3 regions of the Providencia sp. LY12 genome follow, and region 3 is predicted to be linked to each of the others. Evidence: predicted binding sites of a transcription regulator. Region 3 holds the regulator's gene; each other region holds the start of a gene.
What was found. The regulator CRP, encoded in region 3, controls carbon source genes, mostly activating them, when cyclic AMP is high. The targets are predictions, from matches to a motif close to ATGTGANNNNNNTCACAT.
Positions count from the first base shown of each region.

Region 1: the regulator CRP is predicted to act here: its motif matches at 3,290-3,307, upstream of udp (uridine phosphorylase).
Region 2: the regulator CRP is predicted to act here: its motif matches at 7,852-7,869, upstream of deoC (deoxyribose-phosphate aldolase).

Region 1 covers NZ_CM172594.1:620,051-630,394, reverse strand. Annotated here, with positions in the region: gene rmuC (DNA recombination protein RmuC) at 1-560, opposite strand, end outside; gene ACY3ZI_RS02760 (DedA family protein) at 666-1,196, opposite strand; gene ACY3ZI_RS02755 (tyrosine-protein phosphatase) at 1,343-2,125, opposite strand; gene udp (uridine phosphorylase) at 2,408-3,163, opposite strand; gene ACY3ZI_RS02745 (GntP family permease) at 3,446-4,822, opposite strand; gene denD (D-erythronate dehydrogenase) at 4,834-5,793, opposite strand; gene ACY3ZI_RS02735 (DeoR/GlpR family DNA-binding transcription regulator) at 5,850-6,617, opposite strand; gene otnI (2-oxo-tetronate isomerase) at 6,627-7,406, opposite strand; gene otnC (3-oxo-tetronate 4-phosphate decarboxylase) at 7,417-8,058, opposite strand; gene otnK (3-oxo-tetronate kinase) at 8,051-9,328, opposite strand; gene ltnD (L-threonate dehydrogenase) at 9,325-10,233, opposite strand.
Region 2 covers NZ_CM172594.1:750,819-761,162, forward strand. Annotated here, with positions in the region: gene ACY3ZI_RS03340 (helix-turn-helix domain-containing protein) at 31-282, opposite strand; gene ACY3ZI_RS03345 (LexA family protein) at 400-1,047, shown strand; gene prfC (peptide chain release factor 3) at 1,304-2,893, shown strand; gene ACY3ZI_RS03355 (Hok/Gef family protein) at 3,232-3,348, shown strand; gene ACY3ZI_RS03360 (BON domain-containing protein) at 3,616-4,029, shown strand; gene ACY3ZI_RS03365 (patatin-like phospholipase family protein) at 4,172-5,248, shown strand; gene ACY3ZI_RS03370 (TatD family hydrolase) at 5,241-6,026, shown strand; gene ACY3ZI_RS03375 (NupC/NupG family nucleoside CNT transporter) at 6,322-7,617, shown strand; gene deoC (deoxyribose-phosphate aldolase) at 8,078-8,857, shown strand; gene deoA (thymidine phosphorylase) at 8,959-10,281, shown strand.
Region 3 covers NZ_CM172594.1:381,110-391,453, forward strand. Annotated here, with positions in the region: gene ACY3ZI_RS01695 (aspartate aminotransferase family protein) at 1-1,176, shown strand, start outside; gene ACY3ZI_RS01700 (hypothetical protein) at 1,239-2,603, opposite strand; gene crp (cAMP-activated global transcriptional regulator CRP) at 2,812-3,444, opposite strand; gene ACY3ZI_RS01710 (OsmC family protein) at 3,768-4,172, shown strand; gene ACY3ZI_RS01715 (phosphoribulokinase) at 4,252-5,118, opposite strand; gene ACY3ZI_RS01720 (YheU family protein) at 5,167-5,385, opposite strand; gene ACY3ZI_RS01725 (hydrolase) at 5,382-6,365, opposite strand; gene ACY3ZI_RS01730 (LysE family translocator) at 6,479-7,084, shown strand; gene murP (PTS N-acetylmuramic acid transporter subunit IIBC) at 7,146-8,615, opposite strand; gene murQ (N-acetylmuramic acid 6-phosphate etherase) at 8,643-9,554, opposite strand; gene ACY3ZI_RS01745 (MurR/RpiR family transcriptional regulator) at 9,805-10,344, shown strand, end outside.

The DNA.
Region 1 (10,344 bases), 240 kb from region 3:
TCTTTGGTCATTTGATTATTTAACTGCTGTAATTGGCGGATTTCATAAGTGAGTGTATGGCGCTCTTTGGCTTCTTCGCCATAGCTTTGCTGCACTTGTTGGCGAAACCCTTCAAGTTGCTCACGAAACGGTGACAGCATAGCCATTAAATTTTTCTGATGTTGTTCGGATGCTCGACGTTCGTTCTGCTCAAAAATACGGTTCGCTAAATTTTCGAACTGAGCCGTAAGGCGTTGCTCGCTGTTTTGTAAAATCCGTTGTTTTTCTTCATTGGCAAGTTGCGTCTGTTCAAAGCGGGTCATCACTTCCCGCAGCTCTGCTTCTTGTTCGCGGTTAATATCCCGCTGTGTACGTAGCTCCTGATCGAGCCTGTCACATTCCTCTTTCCACTGGGCTAAATGCACATTTTTTTCATCGCTCACCGCCAATTGGCGGTATACCTCTTGTAGCTCTCGCTCTTTTCCCGCTATTTTTTGGACAATAGAAAACCAGACCGCTAAACCGCCGACCAAAATGCCACTTAAGGCGCCAATAATTGCATATAAAAGAGAGGTATCCACGAATCAATCCTTACTTTTTAAAATCTAGAGTAAGGTAATTGGATACTGTATAAGTGTCCAGAGGTAAATCTCCCAACGGCTACTTTTTGCGAGTGGCTTCGCAGCTTATCCCATCCAGCTCGCAAACCAACGTAAACCAAGCGCACCGGGGGCTAAAATACCAAACGCCCAAATCATCGCAGAGGCTAAGTTAGCGACTTGGAAATGTCGTTGCCGCATTTCACAAATCCCTGCAACAAGCGGTACCACCGCGCGTAATGGTCCAAAGAATCGACCGAAGAATATTCCCCAAACACCCCACTTTTCAAAGAAGCGATGCCCTTTGTCGATCATTTCAGGATTGCGGGAAATTGGCCACATTTCACGAACTTTTTCTTTATAGTGAAAACCAAACCAATAAGAGACCCAATCCCCAAAAAATGCACCTAATGCAGCGGCTAACCAAATCGGAAAAAAGGCAATTTCACTTTCACCAATCAATGCGCCCAGACCAAGTAAAATAACGGTCGCAGGGAGTAATAACGATAAAAACGCGAGGGATTCACCAAACGCAAGAATGAAAACAATAGGGATCGCCCACACTTCATGAGCGCGAGTAAATTCTGTAATGACCGTGACAATTTCATTAATACTCAAGGGCGAATTCCTACAGTTTAAGATTGATTTGTTAACTATAAGTCGACTAAGTAACTATTATTCAGCTAAGTAAACATATTATAGTTCTTGGAAGTAAATAAAGTTGCAACAAAACTGACGCGTTGCAACTTCAATTCCGCAGAGGTTTATTCGAGGAAATAACTTTGAAGTACACCGCGCTGAGCGTTATCTAAACCAAAGTCTTTTTCTAGCCAGTTATCCACGCTTCCATAGTTATTTTCTATGCTTTTCAATGCAGTTTGTAAAAACTCTTCACGAACAGAAAATACATACTCGAATTTTTTCACCACATTTTCACTCATGGTCTTGGAAAATTCTTCGAGTAAATGGTTACGAAATGGCGCTAACGTCTCGTTCGTTAAAAGGTAATCATCCATCACAGTATTCACATCTGCGCCCAGCGCAAACAGCACGAGAGCCGAGCCAACCCCTGTCCGGTCTTTACCCACAGCACAGTGTTGCACAAGCCCACCTTTTTCTGGCTGCTTCAACATGTTCACTAATTGGTGATAAGCGGCATTGTTCAACGGAAGCAACTCATAGAGGCGGAACATAAAGGCTTGAGGATCAAACTGTTCCAGCACTTCAGGAGTGAGTTTATCAAGGTTTGCACTCACTTCTTTTGCCAGCGGGTTTGCAGGGGCATGCACATAATGAGCGCCACTCCACACCACATCTGGTTTATCTAAAATTTCAGCTTCATCGCGATAATCGATGATTTGGAAAAGGTTTTGTGACTGTAAAACTTTTTCATCATCTTGGGTTAAGCGGTCGAGCGCCCCAGAACGAAATAAAACACCGGGCTTTATTTTTCCACCATTGGAAAGCTTTTTTCCCCCTAAATCACGAAAGTTAATTCCACCGGTTAAAGGCAACACAGAGGGGTGAAGGTAAGGTTTTGTTGACATACGTTTTCCCTTTTTAGCTCTGTCATTGCTCAAACTAAAAATAAACGAAATCATCAATTACTTGTAATTTGAGTAACTTAAGAGGCTTCTATTAATTGTTTTAAATGACAATAACAGATTCATAGATGAAGTGAATAAGAAAAACGCGAGAAAATAAATTTTGCGCTGATCAATTAGAGATACAAGAATATTTAAGATACGTGGGTATAACGATGATAACTGAACCCGTTTACCGAAAATCCACAACCGAGTGAAGTCAGTAAACGGGTCAGCTAATTAGGATTACAGCAGGCGGCGAGCAGCTTCGACAACGATGCTCAGAACATTGCCTTCTGTTTTTTTCAATAGAGCTTCATTTGGAATTTCTTGCTGAGTACGGTTTACGATAACCCCAGCCACCATACCCGCACGCAGGCCTTGGCTTGCACACATAGTTAACAGTGTTGCTGATTCCATTTCATAGTTCATCACGCCCATGTCTTGCCACTCTTTCATTGAGCCTCTGAAGTGGCGCATTACGCGACCTGTATAGGTATCGTAACGTTCTTGACCAGGGTAGAAGGTATCGGAAGATGCGGTAATACCGACGTGTACGGTTGCACCCGCTTCTGTCGCCGCAGCATACAGCGCATTAGTACAAGTGAAGTCAGCGACTGCTGGGAATTCCAGTGGTGCAAAGTGCTGGCTTGCGCCATCTAAACGAACAGCACCTGTGGTGACAAGTACATCACCCACATTGATGTTTTCTTGGATTGCACCTGTTGTACCAATACGTAAGAAAGTACGGATACCTAACTGAGCCAGTTCTTCAACTGCGATAGAGGTTGATGGACCACCAATACCGGTTGAGCAGACAATCACAGCTTTGCCATCAAGCTCGCCACGCCATGAGGTGAATTCGCGTAATGAAGCCAGATGTACAGGGTTGTCCATCAGACGTGCAATTTTTTCAACACGGTTAGGATCCCCAGGAACAATAGCAACGGTTGCACCCTGTAAGTCACTCTTTTTTAAACCTAAGTGGAAAACGTCAGACATATCAAACTCCTTTACACAATGGCATCATTGAATTAGTACATTATTGTCAATATAGCGCTTAGCTTTGATTAATTTAGTGACCAATATCTACTTTAATGGAAACAGATTCACTTGAATTTCATTAAAACGAGATCATGATCACAAATAAGTCTTATTGAGATGAATGTGAATAATGAGATACACCCAGTATAGATGAATGTTTGTGATTATCGAAAGAAAGCGCCCGAATGGGCGCTTTTATTAGGCAGAAGAAAAAAATACTATAATATCAATGTGCTAGATTTACAGCACGACATCAAGGATCAAGACCCCAACCAACCCGATAGCCCAAGCTATTGTTGTTGGAATAGACCAAACAATCATTTGTTGTTTAACGTCTTTGATCCCCATCATTCTGTTCACCACCCAGTAAAGGCTGTCGTTAAAGTAACCGAAGAACAGAGATCCCATCGTTGCCGCTTGGGCCGCAACTAATAAGTTGATATCAGGAATTTGGCTAATGATTGGCGCAGAAATCGAAGCTGCGGTGATCATTGCTACCGTTCCAGACCCCTGAATTAAACGCACTAATGTCGCGATAATAAACGGGATTAATACAGGTGTAATCGGTAAATTCGCCACATGCTCCGCAAGAATGGTTCCCGTCCCGCTATCACGCAATACTGCCCCTAATGCTCCACCAGCACCGGTCACAAGCAAGATGATACCCGCCGCTTGCAAACCTTCTTCCATACGGTCGATAACTTCTTCTTTCGACGCTTTTGGCATTAACGTATAGACCGAAATCAGGACGCTAATGGACAAGGCAATGATCGGTGCACCCAAGAATTGGAATGATTGGAAATACCAGTTATCATCCATGCCTTGGAATGCGGCTGTTTTCAGTAATAACCCGTTGATAGCATTAATGAAGATCAACAGAATTGGCGTGATGATTGGTAACAATGATAAGAATAAGCTTGGTAATGGTTTGTTGGCTTTTTCTTCCATGTAACGCGCATGCACTTCTTTTAAATCTTCGCTGCCCGTCTCATCTGGCATGAATTCAGGGTATTTAGTTCCCAACCATTTGGCGTAGAACACAATCCCGATGACACACGGCACTGCCAGCGTCATACCCGCTAAAATCATGGCACCAACATCAACCCCGAAGATCCCGGCAACACCGAGAGGACCTGGAGTTGGTGGCACAGTATGGTGGGTAACCACTAAACCACCCGCCAATGCGACACCAAGGGTTAAAATGCTGCGTTTTCCATTCTTCGCTAATGCTTTTGCCAGCGGATATAAGATAACGAATGCAGAGTCTACAAAGATAGGAATACTGACAATATAACCGGTAATTGCCAGCGCCCACTCTTCGCGTTTTTTACCTAACCATTTGATAAAACTATAAGCTATCTGCTCAGCAGCACCGGACACTTCCAGCACCCTTCCCATCATTACCCCGAGACCGATAACAATACCAATGCTACCGAGGGTCGAACCAAAGCCCTTTGTAATAACGGTGACGGTTTCCGCTGCAGTTAATCCCCCTGATAACCCTGCGATTGCAGCCGCAATCAACATCGCTAACAAGGCGTGAACCCGCGTTCGCAATACTAAAAAGATAAGGACAAATATGGCCACCGCGAGGCCAATAATAGGAATATAGGACATTATTTAATCTCCTATTTTGCACAGCCGTAGTGCTTAATGAAGGAACGGATCGCATCGCTAAATGACCCATCAGCTTTAAAACCTAAATCCAGTGCACGGCGAATATCGAATTTACCCGGCCAGCTTGCCACAATGCGGTTGACGGCTTCATCAGGCTCAAAACGAATTAAATCAACCGCTTGTTGACCAGCGACATCACGCAGGGCATCAATCATCTCTTGCACTGTCACGGTGATCCCCGGCAGGTTCACAGTACGTGAAAGACCAAATTTCTCTGCTGGAATTGAAACCGCATGGATGAAGTTGTTGATCACCGTTTCTGGGCTAGATAACCATAACGCCAACTCTGGAGACACTGGGCAAACACTCTCAATCCCATTTAGAGGCTCGCGGATAATGCCACTAGCAAAAGAAGATGCTGCTTTATTCGGAACTCCCGGGCGAATACTAATGGTAGGTAAGCGCATCACGCGTCCATCCACATAACCTTTACGGGAATAGTCGTTCACCATCAATTCACACATGGCTTTTTGAGCACCATAAGAAGACTGAGGGTTAACAACACACAGGTCTGTGATCACATCCGGTAATTCACCGCCAAATACCGCAAGGGAGCTGGTGAATAAAAACTTGATGGCAGGTTTTTTCGCGCGAGCAACTTCAAGCAATTGGCGAGTCGCATCGAAGTTCACTTTCATGCCTAAGTTAAAATCACTTTCAGCATGGCTACTGACAATCGCCGCAAGATGGAATACCACGTCAGTTTGCGCGTCAATCAGCTTATCTGCGGCTTCTGGCTGGGTTAAGTCTAATGCAACGCAACTCACGCGAGGATCTTCAATAGGCGATGTAGGGCATTGAATATCCGCTAAAACGAGTTGGTTAAATTTTAATCCTTGGTTGTTTTTAAGCAAAGCAGCGGCTAGCTGCTGGCCCAGAAAACCTGCGCCACCAGTAATAATAACTTTCATTGTCATTCTCCTTGCTATAACCCTGCCGGGCTATGCATCAGTAGGTAAGATGTTTTTTATGTATTTATTAAATGAAGTTTTATGTTTTTTTCGAGTATCTGTTGCACCACATCAGACGGTAAATGTTGGTCACAAATGATGTCGTGCAATTGATCTAATGGGCAGACACGGAACATACCGTATTTACCGAATTTACTGCTATCTGAAACCAGTACACACCGACGAGCGACATCCAATAAAGTTTGTTTTATTTGGACTTTTTCCTCATGTGGCGTGGAAACCCCATGTTGCAGATCCCATGAGCTAGTGCTAATAAACGCAATATCCACGTTTAATGTTTGCAACATAGCGGCCGCCGTATTGCCAACACAGGAATGGTTGCGTTTATCAACCTGCCCACCAGTGTGATACAAGTTCAGTTGTGATTTATTCATCAAATACTGCATGATGGAAAAATCATTGGTCACAATAGTGAGATTAAAACGCTCACCCAATACGCGGGCAATTTCGAAAGTAGTGGTGCCTGCATCGAGGTAAACCACCTGACCATCTTCAACCAGCGAACTGGCAAATTGACCGATTTCACGCTTCGTTTGATGATGAAGTCTTGCCTTTTCGCTCCACGGTAGCTCTTGGCGTAACGCATCATTTAATCGAACACCGCCGCTAATTCCGACAACCTTCCCTTCCTCTTCCAACATGCGAATATCACGTCGAACCGTCATATGAGAGACATTCATTAAGCCAACTAAGTCATTGATAGACACAGTTTGATGCTCATAGACATAGCGATAAATAAAATCACGACGTTCGGAAGGGATCATTCGGTTCTCCTAGGAATTAGCTTGTTTTAGCCAGCCTAAACCGTCTTCGGTGCGTCCTGCTGGGTGATATTCACATCCCAGCCAGCCTTCATATCCCATTTCATCAAGTTGATTAAAAATCCATGGGTAATTGACTTCACCGCTATCAGGTTCATGGCGAAAAGGTACTGATGCTATCTGAATATGACTAAATTTACCCCAAAGACGCTCAATTGTTTTCAATAAGTCACCTTCCATAATCTGGCAGTGATACAAATCCAATTGAATGAACACGTTTTCGCGATTGATTTCAGGTAACAGCGCTTCAGCCTGCTTTTGGGTCGTTAAGAAATACCCCGGCATATCGCGGGTATTAATCGGCTCGATAAGCACACGAATTCCGTGCTCAGCCATCACATCCGCAGCATGCTGTATATTCTTAATAAAACACGCTTTTTGCTCTTCATGTGTAAACTTGTCATCCACTTTGCCCGCCATGGCATGCACTTGTTTACAGCCTAGTGCTAAAGCGTACTTAAGTGCGGTTTGTACACCTTGAGCGAACTCGGCTTCACGACCAGGAATAGATGCCATTCCACGCTCGCCAGCACCCCAATTCCCCGCAGGCATATTAAATAATGCTTGGGTAAGTTGATATTTTTTCAATTCACCCGCAATAACATCCGCATCTTCTTCATAAGGGAAAAGATACTCAACGCCCTTAAAACCAGCCTGAGCGGCACGTTCAAAGCGTTGAATAAACGGAACTTCGTTAAACATCATACTGAGATTTGCTGCAAATTTAGCCATGTCTATCGCCTCATTTCTGTGGATAACGGCTTTCGAGCTCATGAACCTGCTCTTGCGTTAACGTGGTGAAGCCGTGTGGGCGCAATGTAATGTATAGGCGCGCGGTATCTTCTAATTCTTCCGCATTGAAAAACGCCTGCCTTAAGGTTTTTCCGCCAACAACAGGGCCGTGGTTAGAGAGTAAAATCGCATTATGATAAGGTGCTAATTTTGCGATTTCTTCACCAATACGGTCATCACCCGGTGGTAAATATTCAATCAAAGGTAATTTGCCCACACGCATTACGTAATAAGGTGTGATCGGTGGTAAACAGTTTGCGGTATCTAAATTCGGCAAACAGGATAGAGCCGTTAGCCAAGGTGAATGCAGATGAACCACCGCTTGGCAATCTGGACGCTGCAAATACATTGCCATATGCATGGAAACTTCTTTTGTTGGTTTGTCACCATCAATCCAGTTACCTTGCGCATCGAGCTTGCTCAGGCGCTCAGGATTTAAATCGCCAAAGCTCGAGTTAGTCGGGGTGACAATAATACAGCCATCCGGCAAGCGTGCGCTGATATTGCCTGCACCACCGCTGCTGTATCCGCGATTAAACATTGACTTCGCCCAATCCACTAACTCTTGGCGTAGCGCCTTTTCATTACTCATTAACCATCTCCTGTGCTAACTGGAAGAAATTCTCTTGACCAAAATTGCCTGATTTCAGTGCTAACCAGTTACCGCTTGCTAAGTCTTGTACCCAAGGCACACCCGGCGCGATAGGTGAGCCAATACTTAATTGTTCAGTTCCAAGGCTTTGAACTACTTTTCCAGACGTTTCGCCGCCCGCGATAATAAAAGTGTTATAACCTTGCTGCTGAAGTAACGTCACTACTTGACCAAACACATTTTCTACCGCGGTACTCGATAATGCGGCACCGTATTTTTCCTGCGTTTGCTTCAATAACTCTGGTGGTTGGGTGGCATATAACAGAGGCGCTAACCCAGTGATTTTCTGGTCTTTAACCCATTGTGCCAATACGGTTGCATAGTCTGAATTATTGATGCATTCACCCACATCTAGCGCTTTGCTAGGTGCAACTTGCTGATAGCTTTGTACTTGCTTGTTGGTCATTAGCGAGCAACTTCCCGATAGAATGACCGTTTTTCTGTCTTTACCCGTGGGCTTAGTGCCGCGGCTTCCCCCTTGTCCCCAAGCCACTTGGCTATCAATATTCGCAAGGGCAGCCCCCAATCCTGACCCGCCCGTTAATAAAGGCAGTGATTGCGAAGCCTGAGCAATAGGCAGTAAATCATCCATCGTGAAGCTATCCATAACCGCATAACTGATACCCTGCTGGCGTAGCTGTTCTAACTGTTCAGTGATGGCGGCGCTGCCCTTTTGCACTGTCGCAAGATTAATCAGCCCTGCTTTACCGGCTGACTGTTTTTCCATTACGCGCATCAGGTTGGCATCAGTCATTGGTGTGACTGGGTGGTGCTGCATTCCACTTTCATTGAGCAATTGACCATTAACAAACAGGTGCCCATGTACCACGGTTCGACCGTTAACGGGCAATGCAGGGCATACTAATGATAATGACGTACCCAACTGCTTCATCAGTGCATCGGTTACTGGACCAATGTTGCCTTTCTCTGTTGAATCAAAGGTTGAGCAATATTTAAAGAAAATCTGCTGACATTTCGCTGATTCTTTCAGCCAGCGGCATGCATTTACCGAGGCACTAATGGCTTCATCCACTGGACAAGAACGGCTTTTCAAGCTCACCACAATGGCATCCACATCTTGAGGGATTGGAGTGTTTTCATTCGGCTCATTCAGTAGCTGCACCACTTTCCAGCCGTTTTGCACCATAAAGCCTGCAATATCTGTCGCGCCGGTAAAATCATCAGCAATCACACCTAATTTCACTGTCATGCCTTTTTCTCCGGTAAAGCAATGCCCTTAAAAGTTTTGATAACGGCGCTATCATCCTGTAAACCAAAACCTTCATTGCTGGCTGAGATAAACATTTGATGCGCCGTTGCTGCCAATGGCAGTGGAAAATTCAGCGCTTTTCCGGTTTGCATCACCAAACCGAGATCTTTCACAAAAATATCGACTGACGATTTAGGGGTATAGTCTCCATCAAGCACATGCTGCATACGGTTCTCAAACATCCATGAGTTGCCAGCTGCATGGGTGACGATGTCATACATCACATCTAAATCGATGCCCGCTTTTGCCGCCAGCGCCATACTTTCCGCTGCAACCGCAATATGTACCCCCGCCAATAGCTGGTGGATAGTTTTCACTGTGGAGCCAAGACCGATTTCATCCCCCACACGATAGAGACGCTCTGAAATTGCATCAAATACCGTAGAAAGCTGAGCGAATAGCTCAGGGGAACCCGATGCCATGACGGTCAGTTTGCCTTCTGCCGCTTTAATCGCTCCGCCAGATATAGGCGCATCGACTAATGGAAGCTGGTATTCAGCAAGGCGCTGCGCGATTTGTTTTGTCTGCTCCGCAGCCAGTGTGCTGTGCAACACAATGACAGTATTTGGACGAAGCTTCTCGACCAGTGGCTTCTCACCACCAAATAAAATCGCCTCAACCTGCCGACCATTAACGACGACCATAAGTAGCGCATCTAGCTGTTGTGCATACTGCGCGGCATCTTGCCCTGTGGCTTGTGCCCCATATTCGAGTAGCGCCTCACAGGCTTGTGGATTTAAATCAAACCCATAGGTTGGGATCTTATTTCTTATTAGTGATTGCGCGATCCCCATCCCCATCGAACCCAGACCAATAACGCCAACATGGTTAACGGTATTTTTCATCTAGCCCCCTGATGTTGTCAGTTCCAACAAATGATAAATTCTGGTGAATACGGTTAGTTTTGGTAAACACTGTGAATTCTGGTGAATGTTGTGAATTTTCACATAACCAAA
Region 2 (10,344 bases), 370 kb from region 3:
TAAAATGCTGACCATTATTTGCCCTTAATCCTACTGGTTACTGGCTTTCAGCTCGCTTGGGCATTCGGGATAGATGTCCGGTCTTAACTGAGATCGGGTTACCTGTCCTTGCGTAGCTTGTTCGATGGGTAAAACGAATTCAGCGGGAACACGCCCTGATTTATTCAACCAAAACCAGACGTTTTGCTGTTTTGAGTTGATGGCTCGTGCTAATGCTGATTGCCCGCCGACCAAGTCAATGGCACGGCGGAGATGTTTTTGTGTCGTGTTGAACACTTCCATACCGTCTCCTGTTACAATAATAACTGTTACAAGATTGAATGTTACAGTTTAAACTGTAGATTAGTCAACAGTTAAAATTGTTGAAAGGCTACAGTTTTATTTGTAGAATACGGGCTTATGAAAACTTTATCCGAACGACTAAACCATGCCTTGCAGCTTACTGGGGTGACTCAGTCTGAGTTGGCTCGTCGCATTGGTATCAAACAGCAGTCGATCAGCCAGATTTGCTCTGGTAAATCGGCTAGGTCTCGTTACACCATGCAGATCGCGGAGGCGCTTCGCGTGAATGCTCATTGGCTCGCCACAGGTGATGGCGAGATTGGCTTGGGGGTCGGTAATGTAGAAGTCGGGCCTGACATTAAGGGAAGAATTCCTCTCATTAACTGGGTTCAGGCCGGTGATTGGACTGAAATAGCGGAGGGATTTGCCCATGAAGATGCTGAGGAGTGGCGTGAAGTCACTGGGAAAGCACATGAGGGTTGTTTCGCACTTCGCGTAAAAGGCGACAGTATGGAAAATCCAAACGGAAAAAAATCCATACCTGAGGGGGCAGTGATCGTTGTTGATCCTGAGTTACCTTATTCTTCAGGTTCATTGGTTGTTGCGCGTTTGGATGATTCGAAAGAAGCAACCTTTAAGCAGTTAGTTATTGATGGTGAACAGAAGTACCTAAAACCTTTGAACCCGCAATACCCTGCAATACCGATCAACGGCAACTGCACCATCATCGGTGTAGTACGACAAGCTATCATCGATTTCTGGTAGCGAAGGAATTTGTGGTTTAGCCACAGTTGTTCATGAGCTGAAGAAGCAACGATTGCAAACAGCTACAACTGAGCATTGGCGCACGCTGAGAGTAAATGATAGCCGATTAGATAACCATTGATTGTTTATAAAGTCAAGATCAGCGAAAATAGCGGCCAATTACGATTAACACGACGGATTTGACAAGCGAAGAACTGAAAAGAGAGTACTTCCAAAAGTGTGTACAAATCCGTGTACAAACTAAAAGAATTTATACATGGCAAACCAAGATTTTCTCAATGAAATCAATAAGCGAAGGACCTTTGCTATCATCTCTCACCCCGATGCAGGTAAAACCACGATCACTGAAAAAGTATTACTTTTCGGACACGCAATTCAACGTGCGGGAACGGTAAAAGGTCGCGGTTCTAACCAGCATGCCAAATCAGACTGGATGGAAATGGAAAAGCAGCGTGGTATCTCAATCACCACCTCTGTGATGCAATTTCCTTATAATGATTGTTTAGTGAACTTGTTAGATACCCCAGGACACGAAGACTTCTCGGAAGATACTTATCGTACATTAACCGCCGTTGACTGCTGCTTAATGGTCATCGACTCCGGTAAAGGGGTTGAGGATCGTACTCGTAAGCTGATGGAAGTTACTCGTCTGCGCGATACGCCAATTCTGACCTTTATGAACAAATTGGACCGTGATATTCGCGACCCAATGGAGCTGTTAGATGAAGTGGAAAATGAGCTGAAAATTGCTTGTTGCCCAATCACATGGCCGATTGGCTGCGGTAAATTATTCAAAGGTGTTTACCACTTACTACGTGACGAAACCATTTTGTACCAAACAGGTCAAGGTCACACAATTCAAGAAGTTCGCATCGTTAAAGGGTTAAATAACCCTGAATTAGACGCGGCTGTTGGTGATGAGTTAGCTTCTCAGCTTCGTGAAGAGCTGGAGCTAGTTCAAGGGGCTTCCCATGAATTTGACCACGATGCATTCTTAGCGGGCGAACTGACCCCTGTATTTTTTGGTACCGCCTTAGGTAACTTCGGTGTGGATCATATGCTTGATGGTCTCGTTGAGTGGGCACCTGCACCTCAGGCACGTAAAACTGATGTGCGTGAAGTTGAAGCCACAGAAGAAAAATTCACTGGGTTTGTATTCAAAATTCAGGCGAATATGGATCCAAAACACCGTGACCGTGTTGCGTTTATGCGTATCGTCTCGGGTACCTATGAAAAAGGGATGAAACTGCGCCAAGTTCGCATTAAGAAAGACGTGGTGATTTCTGATGCACTGACCTTTATGGCGGGTGACCGTTCTCAAGTTGAGAATGCTTATGCAGGGGATATTATTGGTTTACATAACCACGGTACTATCCAAATTGGGGATACTTTCACGCAAGGTGAAGAGCTGAAATTTACAGGGATCCCGAACTTTGCACCTGAATTATTCCGTCGTATTCGTCTGCGTGATCCGCTGAAGCAGAAGCAGCTACTGAAAGGTTTGGTGCAGTTATCCGAAGAGGGGGCTGTGCAGGTTTTCCGTCCATTAATCAATAATGACTTGATTGTGGGCGCGGTAGGGGTGCTCCAGTTCGACGTGGTGGTTTCTCGCTTGAAGAGCGAATATAACGTTGAAGCGATTTATGAAGCGGTTAACGTTTCTACTGCTCGCTGGGTTGAATGCGATGACGTGAAGAAATTCGAAGAATTTAAGCGCAAAAATGAGCAAAACTTAGCCTTAGATGGTGGTGATAACTTATCGTATATTGCACCGACAATGGTTAATTTGAATTTAACCAGCGAACGTTATCCTGAAGTGAGATTCCGCAAAACACGCGAACACTAATCATTATCTCTAATTAATGTGTTTATATTTAAATGGTCAACCGAGTTGGCCATTTTTGTTATTTATTCTATTAATTATTAATATTTTCAATGCTATAACTAATCGAATCAGTATTTTTTCGCGATGAGCATGCTGCTATGATGGCGGTGGGTGCTTGGATCATTTTGGTTCAAGCAAACTATTGGTTTAAGTGAATAATAAGTTGTGAGGCCAAAAAGACGAAAGCCCCGAGTTTCATTAACAGTAACTCGAGGCAGTCTCCAACCTAGACAATTGGATTCTGTCTCCTTTTTGTACAGGAGTCAAGAGGAATGACCAAGTTTGCTCTTATCGGGCTAATGACCGTGTGCGCCACGGTATTGTGCCTTTCACTGCTGCTGCGGGACCGACTTTGTTCGGTTAACGTTGTGAGTGGAAACACAATGGTTCAAGCTACTCTGTTATGCGTTGAGTAGTCTGGTGGGGGAGCGATCCCCCACATTTCTCTCTGATTGCGGGTTAGGTGGTACAGGCACCCTTTTTCTGTTTTTCTCATTGATAGGTATTAGACAATTATTTCTTAATTTCTTATTTAAATCATCCAATTAAGAGCATTTCTCTCAAAACTGAAAATTACCTTGAGTCATACTCTAGAAGATAAGTTATTTGGCTTTATTTTTACCTGTTTTTTACTTAGGCTATGACATTGTTAGTTTATTAATCATACCAAGAGGAAGGTTCCAATGAAAAAGATCGCCGTTTTACGTTCTTTAGGTGTCATTGGATTGAGCTGGGCACTTTTTGCTTGTAGCTCATCATCTGATAGCGCCTTGAAAAAACAAGCTTCAGAAACTTGGGACAGCGCAGCTAAAACTGTTGAAATGGCAGGAAAAGATACAGGTAATGCCATCTCTAGTGGTGTGAAAAGCACCGATACCTATATTGATGATTCGTCCATTACTGCGGATATTAAAAGCAAACTCTTAGGTACCAGTGGGCTCCCAAGTAATAGTGTGTCGGTGAAAACTGTTCAGGGTGTGGTTTACCTCTCTGGTTTTCTCAAATCTAGCGAGCAGATAAATCAAGTTGTACAGATTGCATCGACCGCGAAAGGGGTAAAATCAGTACAGAATGGTTTAGTTCTGACGAACAAGTAATTTCTTTTAAATGGGCTTTCAGCCGAAAGCTCATTTTACTATTTGCTCTCCCTGAGAAAAGCGGTTTAATGAGAATCATTTAATTTAATCATATTTATAATGGGATTGATTAAATACACGTCAATATAGAGAAAGGGTTACTATGGGAAAGCATGTTCCAGTCACTTTAGGCACGATTGAGCCACTCGCGTTTTCTGATGAAATTAACGGAAGAAAAACTGCCCTTATCTGCGAAGGTGGCGGTCAGCGTGGTATTTTTACGGCCGGTGTATTGGATGAATTTCTGATAGAAAACTTTAACCCTTTTGATTTGATGATAGGGACGTCTGCGGGTGCCCAAAATTTATCCGCTTATATTTGTGGTCAAGCCGGATATGCCCGCCGAGTTATTACTCGCTATACCACAAATCTTAATTTCTTTAACCCACTGCGATTTATTCGTGGCGGGAACTTAATTGACCTTGATTGGTTAATTGAAACGACGGCGAAAGAGTTTCCACTTAATATGGATGCAGGGCTTGAATTGTTAGATTCTGGTCGTGAATTCTATATGGGAGCCAGTCGTAGCGATGATTTTTCTGCTGCATTTTTACAGCCTGATGCGGATTCTTGGTTGGATATCATTCGTGCTTCCAGCGCCATCCCAGGATTTTATCGAACTGGCGTAGAGTTTAGCGGCGTGCGATACCACGATGGAGGGATAAGCGCAGCGATCCCTGTCGAAGAAGCTTATCGGCGTGGGGCTGATACGATAGTTGTGATCCGTACTGTACCTTCTCAAATGTACTTTACACCTGAGTGGGTAAAACGCATGACACGCTGGCTTGAAGGTGACAATTCGGCGCTGCAACGCATGGCGGCCATGTTAAAAGTTCACTTGAAGAGTTACCGAAAAACCCAGGAATTCATCGAAAATCCACCCGATGGCGTGCAGATTTTTGAAATATACCCACCGACACCACTGAAAAGCAGTGCTTTAGGCAGCAAAATTAGCGCCTTAAACCAAGATTACCATGTCGGACGACGCTGTGGGCGTTACTTTATTGCCGCATTAGCTCAACAGTTTGCGAGTAATGATGCTGATTTCAGTCGATTTTCTAAGAACACCAATTCATTAGAATTGATGCATATGGAGGATCAGCGAGAGTCTTTATTGGCAGGAAAGACGGCCGAGGCAGCAAGTGCTAGCGCCCTGCAAGGCAATCCTGCTCATGAGTGATAATATTCGATTTATTGACACCCACTGTCATTTTGATTTTCCGCCGTTCAGTGAGGCAATTACAGAAAGCCTAGAAACCGCGAAGCAAGGTGGAATTACGGATATTATTATTCCTGCAGTTAGTCAGGATAACTTTCAGCGCATCTGGAATTTAGCGCATGAGTATTCTCAACTCCACGCAGCAATGGGATTTCACCCTCTATATTTAAGCCAGTTTCAAGAATCCCATTTTGAAAAACTGACGGATTTTCTGATGTGTAAAAGCCAGAAGTGCGTGGCGGTAGGAGAGATTGGGCTTGATCTCTATATGGAAGATCCTCAATTTGAAAGGCAGCAAATATTGCTTCAACGCCAGTTGAAGCTAGCTAAGCAGTTTGACTTACCCGTTATTCTGCATTCACGAAAAACCCATGACCAGTTGGTGGCGATGTTACGTCGCTATGAAGTCCCCGCACGTGGTGTCGTGCATGGTTTTGCTGGCAGCCTTTCTCAAGCCGAAAGTTTTGTGAAACTGGGGTATTACATTGGTGTTGGAGGGACAATCACTTATGAACGAGCGAATAAAACCCGCCAAGTGATGGCTCAACTCCCGCTAAGTTGTCTTGTGTTTGAAACCGATGCACCGGATATGCCTGTATCCGGTTTTCAAGGTGAACCTAATCGGCCTGAGCGTATTCAGTGGGTATTTCAATCTTTGTGTGAGCTGCGCCACGAATCTCCGGATGAAATAGCACAACAACTTTACAACAATAGCCGGACGTTATTTAATCTAATTTAGACTATAATTAGTCAATTAATAATTATTCCTTAAGTATTTTATGTATTTATCCGAGTAAATCCATTCAGCTTTTTACCTCTTCGACTATCGCTTTAGTGCCTTTCCAGACTAAACTGATCTTCTATTGTGATTTTCGTCACAATATTTGAATTTATGTTACTTATTGCACTTTGGATTTGTGATGAATGTTGGGGGTTATTAATGATGACTGGTTATAATCATCGAACTAAGATTCGTGGAATCTTGCGAGTTTCTTTATACATTAACCTAGAATTAAGTGAACAGGGATACTTCCATGCAACTCATTTTGAGTATTGTTGGGATGGCGGTGCTTATTGCGATAGCCGTTCTCTTCTCCAGCAATCGTCGCGCAATTAGACTTCGTACAGTCGGCGGTGCTTTTTTAATCCAAGTCGCTATCGGCGCATTCGTTCTTTACTCCCCTGCGGGACGTAGCGTTTTACAAGGCATGTCCGACGGTGTTTCTAAAGTTATCGGTTACGGTCAAGATGGGATGAGTTTCATCTTTGGTGGTCTAGTTTCCGACAAAATGTTTGAATTATTTGGCGGCGGCGGCTTTATTTTTGCTTTCCGTGTATTGCCGATCATCGTCTTCTTCTCATCTCTGATTGCAGTCCTGTATTATCTCGGCATCATGCAACTGGTCATCAAAATTCTAGGTGGTGGTCTGCAAAAGGTACTGGGAACGTCAAGAACCGAATCACTGTCTGCAACCGCGAATATTTTCGTCGGTCAAACTGAAGCGCCTCTGGTTGTTCGTCCCTATATTTCTACCATGACTAACTCTGAGCTGTTTGCCATCATGTGTGGTGGTTTAGCGTCTGTAGCGGGTTCAGTATTAGCGGGTTATGCGCAAATGGGTGTTCCAATGGAATATCTGATTGCGGCATCCTTCATGGCGGCACCGGGTGGATTACTGTTTGCTAAGTTAATGGTTCCTGAAACTGAAGTTGCTAAAGATGATGTGGATGCTAAAGATTTAGTGGCAGAAGAAGATCGCCCAGCGAACATCATCGATGCAGCCGCATCTGGTGCAGCATCCGGTATGCAACTGGCTCTGAACGTGGGGGCAATGTTACTGGCGTTCATCGCATTAATTGCATTAATTAACGGTATTTTAAGTGGCGTGGGTGGCTGGTTTGACTATCCGCAATTATCCCTCGAATTATTACTAGGTTGGGTATTTGCCCCAATCGCATACCTGATTGGTGTGCCGTGGAGCGAAGCGACAATTGCCGGTTCTTTCATCGGGCAAAAAGTGGTTGTAAACGAATTCGTTGCTTTCATGAACTTCGGCGAATATATGAAAGCAGATGCGGATGTGATTGCGGCGGGCAAACAAGTTCTGTCTGATCACACTAAAGCGATTATTTCCTTCGCGCTGTGTGGTTTTGCGAACTTATCTTCTGTGGCAATTTTGCTGGGCGGCTTAGGTGGAATGGCACCAAATCGCCGTAGTGATGTGGCTCGTTTAGGTATGAAAGCTGTTATGGCGGGTACACTCTCTAACTTAATGAGTGCAACGATTGCTGGCTTCTTCTTAACATTAGCTGCAATGACCGCAATGTAATCCCCCTGTTTGTGTAGCGGAAAGGCGATTGGTCTTTCCGCTGTCATTTTCTTCTGCGATATTCTTTTTCTGGTTTTTATCGTAACTCTTACTTTTTCAACTATTCTTAACGTAATCAATTTAAGACGAGAAGGCTGCAGCCTGTATAATGGCTGACAAAGAGTGAGCAATTACCCGTGGAATTGTGATATCGTTCACGAATATATATTTAATAATGTAACGTTCAGTCGATAAATGTGATTTGTAGCGCATAAAATACCCCAGTTACGTGGTCAAATAGGTAACAGTAAGTTGCCACGGAACTGATAGTTCATAGAGTCAACTGGCTCTAGGGCATCGTGCGGTGAGATGGATCTCAGCTGCTGAGTTTGGAAAACCTAACTAGCATCTTTATGGAACAAGCCCGCTCGCCAACAAAGAACGTATCGTTCTGAAAGAATTAACATCGTTGGAGAGTTATATGACTGATTTAAAAGCAGCAGCGCAACGCGCACTGACCCTGATGGATTTAACCACGTTAAATGACGACGACACTGACGCAAAAGTGATCGCCTTATGTCACCAGGCAAAAAGCCCAGCAGGTCACACCGCTGCTATCTGTATTTATCCTCGTTTTATTCCTATCGCACGTAAAACTTTACGTGAGCAAGGAACGCCAGATATCCGCATTGCAACCGTCACCAACTTCCCACATGGTAATGATGATATTGAGATTGCTTTAGCAGAAACTAAAGCTGCCATTGCTTATGGTGCGGATGAAGTTGACGTTGTATTCCCATACCGTGCACTGATGGCTGGTAATGAAAAAATCGGTTTCGATTTAGTGAAAGCATGTAAAGATGCTTGTGCGGCTGCAAATGTATTACTTAAAGTGATCATTGAAACTGGCGAACTAAAAGATGCCGCTTTAATCCGTAAAGCGTCTGAAATTTCAATTAATGCAGGTGCTGATTTTATTAAGACATCTACAGGTAAAGTGCCTGTAAATGCCACTTTAGAAAGCGCAGAAATCATGATGCAAGTCATTCATGATATGGGCGTTGCGAAAAGTGTTGGTTTCAAACCTGCTGGCGGCGTTCGTACCGCTGAAGAAGCAGCACAATATTTAGCCTTAGCAAGCAAAATCTTAGGCGATAACTGGGCTGATGCTCGCCATTTCCGTTTCGGCGCATCTAGCTTATTAGCGAATTTATTAAATACGCTGGGATTTGACGTTAAAAAATCCTCTAGTAGCTATTAATAATCGTAATTATTAGTGACATCAGACTGTTGCCCAATCTCACTTGGGTAACAGCCGTGACTATTTAGCCGAAGAATTCGATGTGAATTAAGGAGCCTATTGTGTTTCTCGCTCAAGAAATTATTCGTAAAAAACGTGATGGCAAACCATTAAGCGAGGAAGAGATCCGCTTCTTCATTAATGGTGTGCGTGATAACACGGTTTCTGAAGGTCAGATTGCAGCCCTAGCAATGACCATCTATTTCAATGATATGACAACCCCAGAACGTGTTGCGCTAACGCTAGCGATGCGTGACTCAGGTACCGTATTAAATTGGAAATCACTGAATCTTAATGGCCCACTCGTGGATAAACACTCCACCGGTGGCGTGGGTGACGTGACTTCATTAATGTTAGGCCCAATGGTCGCTGCATGTGGTGGTTATGTTCCGATGATTTCCGGTCGCGGCTTAGGTCACACCGGTGGAACCCTTGATAAGCTCGAAGCTATCCCTGGATTTGATATCTTCCCTGATGATGAACGTTTCCGCGACATTATCAAAAATGTGGGCGTAGCGATTATTGGTCAAACTAACTCTCTAGCCCCAGCTGACAAGCGTTTCTATGCGACTCGCGATATCACGGCGACTGTGGATTCTATTCCACTTATCACTGCGTCTATCTTAGGTAAAAAATTAGCCGAAGGGTTAGATGCGTTAGTGATGGACGTTAAAGTGGGTTCTGGTGCATTTATGCCAACCTACGAAAAATCAGAGCAACTGGCTGAATCTATCGTGCAAGTCGCCAATGGAGCAGGCTGCAATACCACCGCATTATTAACTGACATGAACGAGGTACTGGCATCTAGCGCCGGTAATGCCGTTGAAGTCCGCGAAGCCGTGCAATTCTTGACGGGCGAATACCGTAACCCACGTTTGTTCGAAGTCACCATGGCGCTGTGTGTGGAGATGCTTGTTTCAGGTAAATTGGCATCGGATCGTGACGATGCGCGTCAGAAATTACAAGCGGTGCTGGATAACGGTAAAGCGGCTGAAGTGTTTGGGCGTATGGTCGCAGCACAAAAAGGGCCAAAAGATTTTGTTGAGAATTACAGCAAATATCTGCCAACAGCTGTCCTCAGTAAAGCCGTTTACGCGCCTCAAGCGGGCATTATCACACAAATGGACACACGAGCACTGGGTATGTCTGTGGTAACGTTAGGTGGTGGTCGTCGTAAAGCTTCAGATTCTATCGATTACAGCGTTGGTTTAAGTGATATCGCAGCATTAGGTAGCAAAGTTGATACCCAAACTCCACTTGCGATCATTCATGCCAATAGCGAAAAATCCTGGGAAGAGGCGGCGAAAGAAGTTCGCGCTGCTATGATTATTGGGGATAAAGCCCCAGAAGCGACACCAATGGTCTATCGTCAAATTAGTGAATAAACCGATATCCGCATCTTTCACAGAAGGGTGCGGGTTAGATGACGCGATGAACAGATAAGCTGT
Region 3 (10,344 bases):
CAGGTTATGTTACCTATTTTTTCGCCAGCTGAATTTATTCCAGTTAAAGGCGAAGGTAGTCGCGTTTGGGATCAGCAAGGTAAAGAATATATTGATTTCGCAGGTGGGATCGCGGTTTTAGCGCTGGGTCATTGCCATCCAAGTTTAGTCGCTGCTGTTCGTGAACAAAGCGAAAAACTGTGGCATGTGAGCAATGTTTTTACCAATGAACAGGCGTTAAAACTGGCTCAAAAATTAACCAAAGCAACGTTTGCAGATCGTGCATTTTTTGTGAACTCTGGTTCTGAAGCGAATGAAGCCGCATTCAAGTTAGCGCGTCGTTATGCCATCACCAAATATAGCCCATATAAAACGAAGATCATTGCATTCAAGCAAGCGTTTCACGGCAGAACATTATTTACTGTCTCAGTCGGTGGACAAGCGAAATATGCAGATGGTTTTGGTCCAAAGCCTGCGGATATTATTCATGTGCCTTTTAATGACCTTGAAGCCGTTAAAGCTGTGATTGATGAAAATACTTGTGCGGTGGTATTGGAGCCGGTTCAAGGGGAAGGTGGCGTCACCCCTGCGACATCAGAATTTTTGCAAGGAGTACGTAAGCTTTGTGATGAAAATAATGCACTGCTTATTTTTGATGAAGTGCAAAGTGGAATGGGGCGTACGGGGAAATTATTCTCTTATATGCACTATGATGTCGTTCCCGATATTTTAACTACCGCAAAAGCCCTCGGAGGCGGTTTCCCTATTAGTGCGATGATCACAACCGCGGACATTGCGAATACGATGGAAGTGGGTTCACACGGAACCACTTATGGCGGTAATCCGCTGGCGTGTGCGGTGGGTAATGCTGCTTTTGATATTATCAATACCGATGAAGTCCTTGATGGTGTTGCTAAGCGTCGTGAGTTATTTGTCGCGCATTTAAATAAGCTTAATGATCAATATGGCATTTTTGCTGAAATTCGTGGAATGGGCTTATTAATTGGCGCAGAACTAAATGGCAAGTTACTGAATCGCTCAAAAGATATTCTGCAAGCTTGCGCGGTAGAAGGGCTGATGATGCTGAATGCAGGCACGAATGTATTACGCTTTACACCATCGCTGATTATTTCTGAAGATGAAATTAATAGCGGGATGGCGAAGTTAGAAACGGCAATAAATAAATTATTGAAATAAGTTGTGTGCTAAGTTGCAGAATGGTCTCTTCTGCAACTTAGCGGTAAACAACGCACAATCGACTATTTTTCAGCTTGTATAATTGCTTTTCTTAGTTCTGATGTTCTTGTTTCTTTGATTTCAGGTCGATTAAACGAGTGCGGTATGCGATGAGTATTGGTCGTCGGAACACCTCTATGAAGTCGTTCAACATTCTCGCTGTAGTTAAAATGAGTTCGCAGATTTTTTTTTCTATGTTTATTCTTCAGTTTGACCTTTGAGTCTATTTTCGATGACTCGGATTTTTCGGAAGGCATTGTCTCTGAGCTATTTTCTTTCACTTCAGTTAAATTATCGATGGATACATTACTTTTTGAGCCATTTTTTTCTTGTGCCGGTGCGAATTTGATTATTTTAGTGTCAGCAATGATTATTTTCTTTAATAACTTTAATTCCTCTTTATTTTCATTAATTTTGTCCTGTAGATCATCTTTATCATTTTGTAATCTTTCAGTGAGCTCTTGCTGTAATTTAAGTCTATTTTTTAGTTCAGTAATGATTTTCTTATTTTCGCTTTCATTGCTATTAATCTTTAAATCACCATTATTAGGATGGAAATCGTTATCCCATTGACTCAGTGTTTCAGTGAATTCAATATGATTGATTATTGATTGAATATCTAAATTACCTTCAATTAAAAAAGGTGTAGTCATAGGGAAATTATTCAGTGTGCTTGTTAAATTTCTCTGTACTACGAATGGTAATTCATTTAATTCATAATTCCACTCAAGCTTTTCGTCGAACTCAAACCTATCGTTCTGATGATTGTCAGGAATGCTTTTAATTTTACTGTTAAGTTCGTCTGTTAAACTGGTTTTATCCAGTCTCTGTTGTGATTTATTAATTCCATTTGTGATATTTTCAATAAAATATTTGGCATTGATGGGGTTTTTTCCGAAAATTTTTGCTTCAGTTGATTTTATATCATTTAATTTTTTTATTGAGTCAATTATAACTTGGCATTGACTCTTCATAATATCTTCAAATACTACATTTTGCTTGTGGATATCGTCTATTTTAAGGCTGTCTTCGATTCTTGATTTTAAATGCGCATGAGTCTGAAGGATAGGGAATAGATTTTTCTTGTTTCCTTCTGAAAATATTTCTCTATCATATAAAGATATTTCTTCTAGAAGGTTAGATATATTCATTCGTAGTCGGTAGTTAACATCTAATAAATCATCTTTTCCATGATCATTTAATGAAATATAAAATTTCGATTGTTCACTCTCTACCGATGAGTTATTTTTAAAGTAAGAGGCGATAGTACTTATAATACTGCTAATTGAGTCAATTAAACGTGACCTGTGAGTATTCTTTTTTACATCTTGGTTTGGATCTAATACGGTTGTGCGACTAGGGGATAAAGAATTACTGGATATCGTCATGTTTATTACTCCTATTCATTATTTAATCACTATTAACTGTGTTAGTTATTATTTTATAGTGACAATAAATAGAAATAATATAAAGAAACGACACTCGTTACTGAGACGATATAAACTGAACTATAAGTAAAAAAATAGCTTTGTACGTGAAGTATAAAGCTATTTCAATATCGAAGCCTCACCAAGAAAGGTGAGGCTGACAGGTAAATTAGCGAGTGCCGTAAACAACAATCGTTTTGCCGTGTGCGGAGATTAAGTTTTGATCTTCCAGCATCTTTAAAATACGACCGACAGTCTCGCGAGAACAACCTACGATTTGACCAATTTCCTGACGAGTGATTTTGATTTGCATACCGTCTGGGTGAGTCATCGCATCAGGCTGTTTAGCTAAATTCAACAATGTTTGAGCAATACGACCAGTAACATCTAAGAATGCAAGGTTACCCACTTTTTCGGATGTGGTTTGCAAACGACTTGCCATTTGCGCAGAAAGGCGCATCAGGATATCCGGATTGACTTGAATCAGCTGACGGAATTTCTTGTAAGAAATTTCCGCGACTTCGCAAGCAACTTTCGCGCGAACCCACGCAGTACGTTCTTGCCCTTCTTCAAATAACCCAAGTTCGCCAATGAAATCTCCCTGATTGAGGTAAGAGAGAATCATTTCCTTGCCTTCTTCATCTTTGATTAAAACAGCCACTGAACCTTTAACAATGTAGTAAAGGGTTTCTGCTTTTTCACCCTGATGGATCAGAGTGCTCTTGGATGGATACTTATGAATATGGCAGTGTGACAAAAACCATTCAAGAGTAGGGTCTGTTTGTGGCTTGCCGAGAACCATTAGCGTTATCCTCTGTATGTTATTGCAACCTTTCGAAAAGTAGGGAAAGGCTGACTTTAAAGTGTCTAGCTTAGCATATTAAGTCACATTGATGCCTATTATTAATGCTGCTCTAGGCTAACGTAAATTAATATCAATTGTATAATATAATCAATTAAATCGTTGAGTTTTGATCTTAATCCTATCAACTGACCATTGTTTGTATCATATCCAATGCCGAAAGTCTTCCCTGTATCGCTTCAGCCTAATAATGCTGATATAACATTGTCTAGATATATGGAACAATGTGACGATAAATATCACTATTTTCGAGAGGAATAAAAATGGAAGCACGCGTAAAGTGGGTTGAAGGGCTCTCTTTTCTAGGTGAGTCAGCATCAGGTCATCAAATCATGATGGATGGTAATGCGGGCGACAAAGCACCGAGTCCGATGGAAATGGTTTTAATGGCAGCAGGCGGATGCAGCGCGATTGATGTGGTTTCTATTCTGCAAAAAGGTCGTCAGGATATTGTTGATTGTGAAGTGAAATTAACTTCACAACGCCGTGAAGAAGCCCCTCGTTATTTTACGGATATCAACCTGCACTTTATTGTGACGGGACGTGAATTAACGGACAAAGTGGTAGAGCGTGCGGTTCAACTTTCTGCTGAAAAATATTGTTCAGTTGCTATCATGTTAGAAAAAACGGTTAACGTGACTCATAGTTTCGAAATTAAAACGCCGTAATAATTTTCTTGATATTAAGATGCTTATCGATAATTAAGATAAGCATCTTGTTATTTATCTCTTTAATGAGAGTGTCAAACTACCCATTTCGCTGTTTCATTAGCTTTTCCACTAATGGCATCATAATAAGCTCCATTGCGAGTCCTAATTTCCCACCGGGTACTACAATGGTATTCATCGCTGAAATAAACGAGCCATTTAACATGGATAATAAATAAGGAAAATCGATCTGCTCTAATCCTCTAAAGCGAATAACGATAAAACTTTCGTCCTGTGAAGGTATTGCTTTAGCAGAAAAAGGGTTAGAGGTGTCAACGGTAGGAACTCGTTGGAAGTTAATATGAGTACGAGAAAACTGTGGCGTAATATAGTTAATATAATCCCCCATCGAACGGACAACTGAATCCATTACGGCTTCACGAGAATGCCCTCGCTCGGTGGTATCGCGGATAAGTTTTTGAATCCATTCAAGGTTAACAATCGGCACTACACCGACAAGTAAATCAACATGCTGAGCAACATCATGCTCTGGGGTGACCACGCCACCATGTAATCCTTCATAAAACAGCACATCGGTATTGGCTGGTAGCGATTCCCACGGGGTAAACGTGCCGGGTTGCAGGCCATAAGGCACCGCTTCATCGTAAGTATGTAAATATTTCCGAGACTGACCGCCACCCGTTTGGGCATAATCAATAAGGGTTTGTTCAAGTAGAGAAAAATCATTGGCTTCTGGACCGAAATAACTGATATGACGTCCTTGCTCGCGGGCTTTACGAATAGCCATATCCATTTCAGGGCGGGTATAACGATGAAAACTATCCCCCTCAAGGGTGGCAGGGCGGATATTTAATTGATGGAAAATTTTACGAAAAGCTTGGCTCGTTGAGGTCGTTCCTGCGCCACTCGAACCCGTTACTGCAATAATCGGATGCTTCTTCGACATAGTGGACTCCCTGTTTTACGCCATGACCACTATTTTTGAGAAACAGCGCTACGGGCGAAACTGGTTATTAGGCATGAAATTTACCGACTCATGTAACTCAGACCAGACTAGCACAATTTCGCCGGAAACTAACTGCCGTTTCACATCATTGACTTTGTCTTGCAAGCTTTTTTCGTGAACGCCATAATCGGTTCCTTCGCGCAAAACATAACTCTCGATAAGATTTTCGAGGGTTTCAGGTGCGAGATCTTTCCACGGAATAATCATGATTTTTGCTCATTCAAATACGCAGTTAGCCACAGAGGGATGCGAGTTTCTAACCACATTTGTGGTTTTCTAAAACTACCACCGACAAAGCCTACGTGTCCGCCATGCTCCGTCATTTGGTATTCAATATTTTCGGGTAAATGGCTTAAATCAGGCACGACTTCGGGCGCCATAAACGGGTCGTCTTTCGCGTGAATAATCAGGGTTGGCTTAGTAATTTGAGATAACTTAGGTAGCGCACTGCATTTTTGGTAATAATCAGCAGCGTCATCAAAACCATGAATACGCGCGGTGATCACATCATCGAATTCACGAATGCGTTTTAACTGTTTAAGCTGCAACAAATTAAGAGGAAGTGAACCGGGGTAGCGCACCAGTTTGCGGGTGGCGTTACGTTTCAATCCATTTAATAGGTAACGTTGATAGAGCTGAGAAATTCCTTTCTCCATTTTCATGGAGCAGGCTTCGAGCATTAATGGTGCCGAGACAACGACGCCGGCATCTAATTCAGCATTCTCACCGTTTTCAGCTAAATAACAGGCGAGCATATTACCGCCAAGGGAATAGCCTACCGCGGCGGTGGGGGCATCACCCCATGTCTGTTTTAGCCAATGTAAAAAATAGCGTGCATCACTGGTTTCACCGGAATGGTAAATACGTTTTTGGCGATTAGGTTCACCACTGCATCCTCTAAAATGCATGATCACGCCGAGCCAGCCTTGTTTTTGGGCGCTTTCTAACATCCCGTGGGCATAGGGGCTTTTAAAATTTCCTTCCAACCCATGAAAAATCACTAAACGAGGCTTTTCGCTCGCTTGTTCTGGGTTTTCACTCCAAGCAAGATCGATAAAATCACCGTCAGGCAATTCTAATCGCTGCCATGTTGGGATAATTTTCGGGGTACGGCGAAAGATCCTTGGCAATAAGGTTTGGAGGTGTGGGTTCTTTGCCCAACTCATAGGGCGGAAATTTTCTGACATGGCCTTATTTTTTATTTAGTGGAACGCTTGTGAGTGACATAACATACTGTTATTTTTCTGTGATGCAAGTAAACAAATCTAGAAACAAATTTAGGTTGAGGAACATAGTATAAATGACTCTGGGGCTAATTTTTTCGCTTTTTACGTTTTTATTCATTGCAGCAGTCACACCCGGCCCTAACAACATGTTGTTGACCTCTTGTGCAGCTAACTACGGTTTTCGTCGTAGTATCGGATTATTATTAGGAATAATGTTGGGCATGCAGTCAATTTTATATTTGTCTGCCTTCGGTGTTGCCGCGCTATTACTATTATATCCTGCAATTCATATTGTGCTGAAAATCATTGGTAGCGTTTATTTATTATGGCTAGCGTGGAAAACAGCCACTGCCAGTTACGAGCCACTCAAAACAGACAGTAAAGCCTCTAAAAGCGTTACTTGGTTTCAAGGCGGACTGTTGCAGTTCTTAAACCCGAAAGCATGGATGATGGGGCTAGGCGCAGTAGGGAGTTTTAGTCTTCCAGGCGAGTTATTTACTCAGTCCATCATTGTGATGAGCATCGCGTTTGTGATTGTGAATTTTATCGCGGGCTTGATTTGGATGGGCTTTGGTTCCTTGATCGGAGTTTTCTTACGTAGCCGCCGCGCATGGTTTATTTTTAACCTAGTGATGGGGATACTGACCGCCGCGTGTGTACCGTTAATTTGGTTGGAGTAAGTTTTTCTACGAGAAAAAAGGCACCTTAGGTGCCTTTTTGCTTTTCAATCCACACTATTTTCTAGTCCAAATCGACATTTTTACTACCAAATAGATAAGTGAAAATGAACCCGCATAGATAAGAGACTAAGACACCGCCAGCATACACTGCCATTGCAGGAAGCACGCCTTGATCTGACGTCATCAATGGAATAGCGATTAGCCCTGAAGGACCGAATACAGTATTTAACCCAACAGGTAAACCCATCCACGCGACCGCTCCGATAAAGAAACCACCAGCAGCGCCCCCTAAACAAGCGGTTACAAACGGTTTCACGCGCGGTAACGTCACCCCGTAAATTAATGGTTCACCAATGCCTAAGAAGCCGGGGAATAGGGCACCACCAATTTGACTACGGGTAACAGAGCCTTTTTTGGCTTTCACATACAGCGCTAATGCGGCGCCTACTTGACCCGCACCCGCCATCGCTAAGATTGGGAATAACGAGTTAAATCCTTGAGCTTCAACTAACGCGACATACACCGGAATAAAGCCTTGGTGGACACCGAACATTACCGCAATTAAGAACAGACCCGCTAAGACGGCTGTGCCGATAGGGTTTCCGTTTAAATGCATGAATAGCCAAGACATTCCTTCGAATAACCACACACCGATAGGCATAATGAAAACAAAGGTCGCAGCACCGACGATTAACAGCGTAATCGTTGAGGTTAGAATAATATCCAAGCTGGCTGGAATAATTTTGCGTACTTGTTTTTCAACCCAAGCACCAAAAATACAGGCAATTAGGATCCCGATAATGTTGCCTCTCGGGTCGATATACCAACCAAAGAAGTCTGTCATGCCGGAATAGAAGCCTTTAGTGGCCGCCGGGTCGTAACCTAAAATAAACAGCGCAGCGATAATGGCACCGTTAACACCGCTTCCCCCAAACGCTTTTTGGGCATTATAACCAATCAACAATCCCATAAAGGTGAATAACCCTTTACCGAATACACTCATATACGCAATTAAGCTTTTGAGATGGGCAAGTTGGGTTGAATCCGCAGGGAATAAGTTTTGGTTCGCTGATAATAATGTGAGCAATGACGCCAAGCCCATTAATAGACCTGCGCCAATAAAGCCCGGAATTAATGGCGTAAAAATAGTCGCAAATTTAGATAGAAAGCGGTGAACGGCGCTGGTTTGTTTCTTTTTCATCTGCTGTTTATTGGCAGAAGCAATCTCTTTCAGATCTTGGGTCGCGTTAGCGTCATGAGCTTCATCCGCTTCGCCATTTTCTAACATTTGCTTCATTAAATCCGCGGCTGTTTGGGCTTTTCCTGGACCCAAAACAATTTGCAGCTGGTCGTCACTTTCAATCACGCCCAGTACGCCGGGGATTTTTTTGATTTCGGTTTTATCGATAAACTGATCATCATGTAAGGTGAGCCGTAAACGCGTCATGCAGTTACCGCACTGCTTGATATTACGACCGCCCCCCACGTGTTGCAGGATCTGCTGTATCATTTCATTTGTTATTTTAGCCATACTGTTTCTCTCATAGAGATCCGCTGATTAGACGGATTTTGCGATGTTGAGGGCAGTGCGAATAAAGCCATGATTTTTAGCGAGTAATTGACGAGCTTCATCGGCATTTAAGCCAGATAAAATCATCAAAATCGCGGTCTTACAGTGTCTATCACATTGTTGTAATGCAGATTCTGCGCTTTGGCGGTCACATTCGGTTGCTTCCATCACAATTTTAGTCTGACGCTCAATGAGCTTGGCGTTAGTCGCCTCCACATCTACCATTAAATTGCCAAAGACTTTACCGATGCGGATCATCGCCCCTGTGGTGATCATATTTAAAATCAGTTTTTGTGCGGTTCCCGCTTTCATGCGCGAAGAGCCGGTGATAACTTCAGCACCCACAATCGGGGTGATGGCAATGTCAGCGGCTTGGGAGACAGGGCTATCAGGGTTACAGCTAATCGAGGCAACGGTTGCACCTAAGGAGCGTGCATATTTCATGGCACCCAGAACATAAGGCGTGCGACCACTAGCGGCGATGCCAACTAGAATATCTTTTTGATTAAAATCGATATTCTTTAAGTCTTGCTCTCCTAACTCGGGTTTATCTTCCGCATTTTCAACTGCACGGAAGATGGCTTGGTGACCACCAGCAATCAGCCCAATAACTTGTTCATGAGGGGTTCCATAGGTCGGTGGACACTCACTGGCATCGAGGATCCCTAAACGTCCCGAAGTACCTGCACCGGAATAAATCAGACGACCACCTTGCTGGAAAGCTGCCGCAACTTTATCGACCAATTCTGCAATTTGCGGTAAGGTTTTTTCGACAGCCAAAGGGACTTTTTTATCTTCATTGTTGATTACTTGAAGCATTTCAATGGTAGATAATTGGTCAATGTGGGTACTGGCTTCGTTACGGCTTTCCGTGACCATCTTGCTTAAATCAATCGACATAGTAATAACTCCTTAAACGTATCATGGGGGTATGCTATGGAATTATTTATTCCTTTGATGTGATGGTTATCACGGTGCTATCTATTCTCTCTTGCCAATATAAGCGAATAAATTTGGTCGCTTATTGCTCGATAAAATAATATTTATTTGAATTTAAATGATTAAATGACAAGCATTGAGTTTTTATTGAAGGAATAATTTATTTGTAAATTTATTCTGTTGATGAGGTTTTACCTTTTTGAGGGCTACTATGACACTACTCGATACCATCACGTACCTCTTGCCGCGATTAGCGGAAAATCAACGCAAAATTGCACAATTTATCTTAGAAAGTCCGGAAAATGTGCTGAAACTGTCGTCTTCGCAGTTAGCGGAGCAGTTGGGGATCAGTCAATCCGCTATTGTGAAGTTTAGTCAAAAATTAGGTGTAAAGGGGTATCCCGCGCTGAAATTGGCGTTGAGTGAAATCATTGGCCGCCAACAGCAAGAGTTGGGGGAGCCTCACAGTGCGTTGCATAACCGTATTACTCAAACGGATAGCTTGATGGTGGTCGCGCAGAAGCTGGCATTAGAGAAAAATTATTCCATCACAGAAACAACGAAACGCCTTGATTTTAAACAGTTTGAAAAAATTATTGAACGTATAGACAGTGCGCAACGTGTGCAGATTGTTGGGATTGGTGGCTCTGGGCTCACTGCGAAAGATTTAAGCTATAAACTTCAGAAAATCGGTATTACCACTCTCGTGGAGCCGGATCATCACGTTCAAATTGCTGCCGCCTTAACCTTG